DNA from 2 places in the Bradyrhizobium sp. URHA0013 genome. Region 2 is predicted to be linked to the other one. Evidence: predicted binding sites of a transcription regulator. Region 2 holds the regulator's gene; the other holds the start of a gene.
The links. Region 2 encodes LexA, which represses DNA repair genes until DNA is damaged. Its sites were predicted from a motif close to TGTTCNNNNTGTGTTCNG; they were not measured.

Region 1: a site for LexA is predicted at 2,634-2,651, ahead of N551_RS0129105 (DUF3072 domain-containing protein). Genes of this name have one in related genera too.

Annotation. Positions count from the first base shown of each region.
Region 1 is NZ_KI912426.1:1,779,598-1,784,014, forward strand. Features, by position in the region: gene N551_RS0129085 (VOC family protein) at 1-259, opposite strand, end outside; gene N551_RS0129090 (VOC family protein) at 489-887, opposite strand; gene N551_RS0129095 (hypothetical protein) at 1,190-1,390, shown strand; gene N551_RS37505 (hypothetical protein) at 1,396-1,677, shown strand; gene N551_RS0129100 (hypothetical protein) at 2,003-2,233, shown strand; gene N551_RS0129105 (DUF3072 domain-containing protein) at 2,373-2,576, opposite strand; gene N551_RS0129110 (acyltransferase) at 2,709-3,719, opposite strand; gene N551_RS0129115 (hypothetical protein) at 3,890-4,399, opposite strand.
Region 2 is NZ_JADK01000007.1:303,644-308,060, reverse strand. Features, by position in the region: gene N551_RS0111650 (ComEC/Rec2 family competence protein) at 1-576, shown strand, start outside; gene N551_RS0111645 (hypothetical protein) at 708-1,142, opposite strand; gene lexA (transcriptional repressor LexA) at 1,591-2,292, opposite strand; gene glp (gephyrin-like molybdotransferase Glp) at 2,469-3,680, opposite strand; gene N551_RS0111630 (hypothetical protein) at 3,900-4,091, opposite strand; gene N551_RS0111625 (HAD family phosphatase) at 4,260-4,417, opposite strand, start outside.

The DNA.
Region 1 (4,417 bases), on a different contig from region 2:
AGGCGAGATGGCCGAAGAAGCGGTCCTCGCCGTATTTTTCCTCGTCCCAATTCCAGGTGAGCTCGACCAGCGGCGCGCCGCGCGTCTGCGGCTGCTTCTTCAGCGCCTCGAGATCGTCCGACGAGCACAGGAACACCAACGTGAAACGCCCCTTGTCGTTCTCGATCCGCCGCACCTCCTTCAGCCCCAGCGCATCCTGGTAAAACTTCAGCGCGACATCGAGATTGCGCACGCGCAGCATGGTGTGGAGGTATCGCATGGTTGTTGCTCCCTGGGTGGATGGAGGGTTTTTGGTTCGGCCGAGCCGAAGGGAGTAGGAGATAGCAGGAAAATCCGAGGAGGGGCAGGGGGGCGGGTGCACATGTCCATGAGGGCGAAGCCGGCTGATGAAGTAAATCAGCCGGCGAAATTTCAATGCACTTTCACCGCAAATCCAGTGGCGCACACGCGCCATTGGCAGTGTGTGCGGGGCGGTCTGCTGCCGCAGCCTATTGCGTCGCGAGGCGCTTTCCGGCCTGCTCGGCCGGCGGCGTGAAGAGCGATACTGCGGTGCCTTCGGGGTCACGAAACTGGAACGTCCTGTTGCCCCATGGCATCGTTTTCAGCTCGTGCACCAGTGTGACCTTGTCTTTCAGGCGCTCATAATCCGCATCGATGTCCTCAACCTGAAACTCGATCACGGCGGTCCGATTGGCGCCGGGCTCGGCACTGTTTTCTTTCCAGAGCGCGACCGTCTCGGCTGCGCCGATTGCCAGGTTGGCGCCCGGCGTCACGATCTTGGCGAACACCGGCGCGAGCCATTCGGCGGAAACTCCGGTGATCATTTCGTAGAACGAAACCATGCTTTTGATGTCGGTGGCGATCAGGCGAGTGGAGGCGAACTTCATGGCATGTCCTTTGGTTGACCGCAGATTTGAGCGGCATCGCGGGGCTCGTCGCACACCGCTGCTGCCACCCTGATGTCAGCAGTCACGACGCCGCGCCGAGCGTGCGAACTAAGGGCATGAATTGCGATGGCAGTGCTCAAGCGCTAGACCACGAGCCCCTTCACGCGAAGTGCCCCACAGCGCGAACCGGGCCGTCAGAACGGTGACGCAAACCGCAGAACTGGCCACTTCACTCACGGGTGGACAGGCTTGTGTAGCCGCTCGCAGATGAACTCCTCGCGGCAATGACGCGACTAACGGCCATGGCCAATATCCTAGGTGAGCTTCTGTTTGCGCTGATCCGATCGATTGTTGCTGGATGGGCGTATGCGCTCTGGGTCAAACTGGCGACATGGCTCGAGCCGAAAATCCAACGGCGTTGGGTGAAGCTTGCCGTAGGAGGCCTCCTCGGCTTGGCAGCTTATTTTATGATTCCGATCTTGATGGGGCTGTTGGGCCTTTGAACACAATGAAATCCGTTCTCATCGTCGCACTGGCAATCGGGGCGCTCGTCTCGACGGTGCTGCTCGTCATGGAGCAGCTCACCGACTACTCCATCGCTGTGATGGCATGGGAGATGCCGGGCATATCCGCAGCCTACCTTTTTCTGGGGAGCGGTTGGCAGTTCCGTTTTCCTGGGCGTCGCCATCACTTGGGCCGTGAATGCCATCGTTTACGGCGCGCCCGCCTTCGTTGTCCTTACAGTCGTCAAGCTGGCAATTCGCGGTCTGCCGAAGTGATCTGGCAATGACCGTGGGTCAGATCTTGGCCTATGCGTCGGGAATTACGCATTACGTGACACGCAGTTAACTGCGTGATCGCGGTGCTGTTCGCGAGCACCGACGGCTACCTTACGGGACAGTGCACTGACGCCGCAGGTGCCAACGAAACGCATCACGCTTAACGTTTGTGAATGCCGCGTTGGCCGAACGCCTGCAATTCTCCAGTATTGGCGGCACTTCAGATCATCGGTGGAGTCAGGCTCTCCCGTCTCGCGGGACGGAGCGTGCATGCCTCGATCGGCGTCCGCCCGCCAACACGACTAGCCGTATTCATTATGAGATTGAGGACAGGTGATGTTGCTTCTGGAGGAGTTCAACGAACGAACGCTGTCGCACATGGACAGGGCGCTGGAGCGCGTCAGCGAGATGATGCCTGAGGTGATGGAAGCCTACACCGCGCGCCGGTATGTCGCCGAACGGATCATCCACTGCGCCAAGCACGAGACACGCGAGATCGACGGCCTCGTCGCGGCCGGCCGGCGTGCGGTCGCTGAGCTGGCTGTGAGGGTCGTCGAAAGCGATTAGCTGTCTGGCCGCGAACCTGCCGCAGAGGACCGCGCTCGCCGGCGATGATGGGGGTGAATTGGCGCTTCGTGAGAGGCGGCGATGGGCGGCCTCCCTGTCAGCCGCCGCCCATCTTTCGGGTTTCGAAATGCAGCGCCGTTTACTTCTCGAGCCCGGCCTTCTGCCGCATCGTGTCGATCAGCTCTGACGCCTCTGCCTTGGTCAGATCCTCCTTGGGGAGGGGCTTGTGGGCCTGCTCGGCGAGGGTCTTGAGGTAGGATTCCTGGGCGCCGGTCATCGGGTCGTCCCCGGAGACCCAATCCTTCGGATCCTTTTGGGTGTTGCCTGCGGTGTTGCCAGCCATCTTGTTGTCAGTCACGGCGATCTCTCCTTTTCAGGCTCAATGCCGACTGATGCTTTTTGTTCCTTATTTGTTCGTGGCCGGCCCCTGACGCAGCCAGGGGCGCACTTTGCCCGGATCAGCGTCGGGAGATGATCACGGAACGGCCGGCAGCGATCGGCGTCTGCGCATCAGACTTAGCTTGCGCCCCCAATCGAGGATCGGTGCCTCAACGGCGACGTGCAAGGCGGCGGCGAGACCGATGGAGAGCAGGATGCCCGCGATGATTGTCCCGACGGTCGACAGAAGCCACAGTCCGTCGAAGCTGGCGATCCATTTCACCACCAGATAATGGACGATATACAACGCGTACGAGATCTTGCCGAGCCATTGCAGCACCGGTGAGAAGGAGCGTCCTTCGATCTCGACAGCGACCACGGTATGGATCAGCAATCCCGCGCCGAGGCCATAGGTCAGGACGCGCGCGAATTGCGGGTCGGCCGCGCCGCGCACGAAAATCCAGTACCACCCGGCCGCGAACAGGCCCGCGGAAACGGCGGGGAAGTGGCGCGAAAAGCGCAATCGTCCGCTTCTCTGGAGATAGGCGATGACAACGCCGGCACCGAATTCCAGCACCAGCGGATGAAAGTAGATCCCGGCCTCCAGGCCGAAGACGAGAGCAAGAATGACCAGGGCGAATCCAGCGAACAAGATCTCGAACAGCCGGTCCGGCTTGATCGCCAGGACGATGGCGACGGCGACGTAGAAGTGCAGTTCGAAAGCCAGCGACCAGGCTGGGCCAAGGTACCAGTTCGGATAGGTCCATGCGAAGATGGTTCCGAGATCGAGAGCGGGTCGGCCGCCCGGCGCCAGCGCGATCCAGGAGGAGCTGACAAACGCCGCCAGCAACACCAGCCAATAGAGCGGAAAAATTCGGAGGGCCCGTCTGAAAGCGAAATCCAGCGGGTTGTGTTGTGCCGTCGCCGTGGTCGCGATGATGAAGCCGGAGATCACGAAGAAGATGTCGACGCCGCTCGCAAGTATCGTCAGCGCACCCTCGGCAAGCTCCGGCCCGACCATGTCGGGTCGCGCACTGATTGCGTGTCCGCAGACCACCGACAGCGCAGCGACGCCGCGCATCGCCTGTACACCCGCGAAGATTCGCACCAAGCCTCGCCACGTTCATTCCAGAATAGTGCAATTTAGGCGAGAAACCCATTAAGGAACAGTTGCGCGGATGCGATAGAATGGGTGTCGGATGCTTTAGGGTGAGGCATGCATCTGAGGCGGATTGATTGCTGTGCCCTTCCTCCAAGGCACGACCACAGGAGCACTCCCTAGCGCTTTGCTTCCTGCTTGCCCCGCCTGATTTCCTCTGCCTCGTCCACCAGCTTCAAGGCGGCGCCGTCGTAGCTCAGCTTCAGCCCACGACCGACGGTCCATATCCATCCTTCCCGGGCATCCCCGGTTGGCTGGGCGTTGAACTGGTCGGATATCGATTTGACGGCAGCGTCTTGGGGGCCCGGATTGCTCAACTCCGCGTTGACGCGCCAGATGGGATGTTTGGGGTCCGGATTCTTGGGGTCGACGTCGTCGGCAAAGATCGTGACCTTGGCGCCGTCGACTGCGCATTCGAGGACGTAGGAATCGCGAAGCTGACGGCAGCGGTAGCGACGTTGCGTGATGAGCTTGTTGGTCTCGTCGAATGTCATGCCGGGCGAAAAGCCGAGGATGTCGGACTTTTGCACGAGTGCCAGTGACGCAGGCTTCAGAAAGCTCGGCTGGACCGCCACGAGAACGGCCGCGGCAACAACGATCACGCCGGCGACAACAATGGCAATCTTCATCAGCCCCTCGTAAGAAAC
Region 2 (4,417 bases):
GTCCTGCTGGCAGCGATCCTCTGGGGACTGTCGGCGCGGCAGCCCGACATCCTGATTGCCGGGGATGGCGCCAGCGTCGCGGTGCGGGGCAGGGACGGATATCTGCACCTGATCAGAACGAGCAAGGACAGCTTTTTGCTCAAGGAATGGCTCGCTGCCGACGCCGATCCGCGCGATGCCGGCAGAGCCTCGCTGGCCGATGGCGTGTCCTGTGACGAATCGGGCTGCGTGACGCCACTGGCCGACGGGAGGTTGGTCGCGCTGGCACTGCGCGTCGACGCTCTCGCGGACGATTGCAGTCGGGCCGCGCTGGTGGTGACGGCACGTCCCGCGCCGCCCGATTGCGCGGCGATGGTGGTCGATCGGCAGCGGCTCGCCAGCCAGAGCGCGCTGGCGCTAATGCAGCGTGGTGACGGCTTTGCGGTTCAGGCGGTGAGGGCGAGAGGCGCGAGCCGCCCCTGGTTGCCAGCCGGCGCAGGCGAGGGTGATTTCGACGGCAGCCTTGCGCCCAAGGCGATCGCGCCCCGCATCAAGGACGCAACGCCGGCGGAGACCGACTTGCAGGCCGACGATTGATCTGACGGTGCGGAGCAATGCAGTGGATTGGTGCATCTGCTCGGATTCACTGGGCGCAAACCGCGCCATCTCGCCGGCCACGGCCGGCGATGGCGATTCAATCTTGACCTCCGACCTCGTAGCCGGCTGCGTCAGCCGATCGGCAGGCGCGTGACGGTCGGCTGCCTGTCGACGATGACCTGCGCCTTGTGCTCGCGCTCCGTCACCGGCTGGGTCACAGGCAGTTGCAGCACGGTCGCGCGCTGGCCTTCGACGAGCTGCGTCACCAGCACATATTTGCCGTCGGGGAATTCGATCGCGTCGTGATGGCGGTCGGGAACGTGCGGATCGATCTTGCCGAACTTGCCCACGCGGGAATTGATGGTGCGCGTCCAGATCCAGCGATTGTCGTAGCGAACGTCGTCGGCGAAGGCGAGCTCCGTTCCCGGCAGCAGGCAGACGGCAACAGACGGATCGGCTGCCGAGGCGAAGCCGCGCGTCGAGGTGCCGCGGAAGCTTGTCGTGACGATCGTCTCGCCGACTTCGGCGGGGCGCGACGCGACGGCATGCAGGCTGTAGTCACACATCGGGTGCTCCTCATGCTGGGATAGCAACCCGCGTCTCTTAATCGAGGCGCAGGCCTCTATCAGAGTTGAAGCATGAACGCTCTGCTTGGTTGTGGGCAAATCTGCGGCTGGTTTCCGCGAGCCGCGATCACATTATCTTTCCCGAATTCAATAGGAACAAAGCGAGTTGCGATGCATTCGGGAGGCGCGTGCGCGAATATCGCCGGCTTGACTGCAACGGTCGAGCTTGATCGCTGGCCGCTGTTTCCTCGAACACTTGCGCCGCGAACCAGTTCCGCTTCGTGGGCGTCGCGAGGAGCCAGCGCCGAAGGACGGGCCAGATAGTCTGTGCAGAACCAGAAAGACTACCCAGCCGGAGCGGACGATGATCCGCTCCAATCCCTGACCGGCGATGCCGATCGGAAGCGCGCGCGGCGCCAAGCACTCCCGGTATCAAGTACTCCCGGTATCAGTACTTCCGGTAAAGCCCGATCAGCTTGCCCTGAATCTTCACCCGGTTGGGCGGCAGGATGCGGACCTCATAGGCCGCGTTGGCGGGCTCGAGCGCGATCGAGGCGCCGCGACGGCGGAAGCGCTTCAGCGTCGCTTCCTCGTCGTCGATCAGCGCCACCACGATGTCGCCGGTATCGGCGCTCTCGTTGCGCTGAATCAGCGCCATGTCGCCGTCAAGGATGCCGGCCTCGACCATGGAATCACCGCGCACTTCGAGCGCGTAATGCTCGCCCGAGCCGAGCATGTCAGGCGGTACGCTGATAGTATGGCTGCGGGTCTGCAACGCCTCGATCGGCGTGCCGGCCGCGATGCGGCCCATCACCGGCACCGCGACGGGACGTTCGCCGTCGTCCGCGGGCAGGCTGGAGCTCGCACGCACCTTGCCGAGATTGCCCTCGATGACGCTCGGCGTGAAGCCGCGGCGGCTGCCGGCGGCTGCCTGGAGCTCCGGCAGCTTGATGACTTCAATCGCACGAGCGCGGTTGGGCAGGCGTCGGATGAAGCCACGCTCCTCGAGCGCCGTGATCAGGCGATGGATGCCCGACTTCGAGCGCAGGTCGAGCGCATCCTTCATCTCGTCGAAGGAGGGCGGTACGCCGCTTTCCTTCAGACGTTCACTGATGAACCGCAGAAGCTCGTATTGTTTGCGCGTTAACATCTCGACCAAAGTCCCCCGGTTGATGTCGTCCGATTCCGAGACGCTGAATTCGGCAATATGCCGCTACATGCTCGAAACAAATCATGAACGGACACTATATGTTCGATACATGTTCCGCAACTGCTTAATTTACCGTGAACAGAGCAAAGTTGGCGGAACGCGCATTGCCGGGGCGCTCAGACAGGGAGCCGCAACACTTCGCAAGCCGTGCCGGCTTCGGCCTTCGGCGCGAACGGTGCGCGCACGAGAAGTACCTGTGCTGCAGCGAGATTCGCAAGCAGCGAAGAGTCCTGATGATTGACGGGAAGAACGACGCGTGTGCCATCGTCACGCTCCTCCAGATGCGCGCGCAGATAGTCCTCGCGCTGGTCGTTGGCGCTGACATCGCGGCCGAGCACGGCGCGCTCACGGCGATGGTGAAGCACTGAACGGCCCGACAGGGCACGAATCAGCGGCACCATGAACAGGAAAGCGCACACGTAGGACGACACGGGATTGCCCGGCAGACCGATCACGCCCATTGCGCCGAGCCGCCCGTGCATCATCGGCTTGCCTGGCCGCATCGCGATCTTCCAGAACGCCATCGCGATGCCTTCGTCCCGCAGTGCCTGCTGGACCAGATCGTGGTCGCCGACCGATGCGCCTCCGGTCGTGATCAGGATGTCGGCGCCGCTCTCACGGGCGCGGCGGATGCCGGCGGTGGTGGCCTCCAGCGTGTCGGCGGCAATACCGAGGTCGATGGTCTCGGCGCCTTCGCTGCGGGCGAGCGCGTGCAGGGCGTAGCCGTTGGAATAGACGATCTGGCCGTGGCCGGGCGTGCTGCCCGGCATCACCAACTCGTCGCCGGTGGCGAGAATCGCGACCTTCGGACGCCCGTAAACGGCAAGGTGCGGATGATTCATCCCGGCGGCGAGCGCGAGGTCGCGCTCGGTGAGACGGCTTCCCTTGCGCAGGAGCACGTCGCCCTCGCGGAAATCGACGCCGGCGGGGCGGATGTGCCGACCGGCGATCGCGGCTTCCTTGATCGTGACACGCTTGCCGGCGGCGACGGTGTCCTCCTGGATCACGACGGCGTCCGCGCCACCGGGAACGACGCCGCCCGTGAAGATCCGCACGGCCTCGCCGGCGCCGACCATCCCCGCGAACGGTCGGCCCGCCGCGACTTCGCCGATGATGGTGAGCTCCGAATCGATCGTCGCGGCATCGGCCGCTCGCACCGCGTAGCCGTCCATCGCCGACATCGCCTGCGGCGGCTGCGTGCGCCGCGCCGCGACGTCACGCGCGAGCACGCGATGGTAGGCCTGGTCGAGGGAGATCATTTCCTCCGGCAGCGGCTCTGCACCCGCCAGCACCGCGGCAAGCGCGTCGGAAACCGGCATCAAGGCCACGGCGAAAACTCCTGCTCGGCACGTTCGGGCGAATGTTCCGCACGTCTTCTAGCCGAGCGCGGGCGCAGAGGCAAAACAGCCGAGCGGGTGCAGTCATCCCACCGCATTGTTCCGGAAGGCAGGATCAAGCGCGTTGCGGCATGATCCGAAGAACGTGCCAGATCGGCAGGACAATGGTCATGGCAAGACGAGAACGACGAGCGCCCCGGCCTGCATCGATCAGCTCCCTGGCTGCCCGTGAGTTACGTCGGGCGCCTTGGGTCCCTGATCCTTGTCGGGCAGCGGATCGGCCTGGGATTTCAGGTCGGCGGCCTTGCTCACAAGCTTGGCGGAAAGATCCGAATCTGAAGTTGTCCTGGCGAATTCAAGAAGAAGAGAGGCCTGCTTGGTGAGGTAGGTTTTGCCCAACACGATGATGCATCCGTCTGTAGAAGTCCCAACGGACTCTAGAGTCCGGAAGACGGTATTCCGTTCCGGGAACTCTGTATAAAAATGCACAAAGTGATCGGGTTCCTAAACTTCTTCAAAATTAGTCGCGTTGGGCCGCATCTCCGGGGGTCTCGCGGCGGCAGATCGTCGTCAGATGCCCAATGCTTTCAATGCGTTCCCCACATCACGCGGCGAAGTCACATGCACGGCCGTCAAGCCGCGCGCCCGCGCTCCCTCGATGTTTTCAGCAAGATCGTCGAAGAACACGATACGCCCGGCGGGCACGCCGATCGCCGCGACGACGTGGT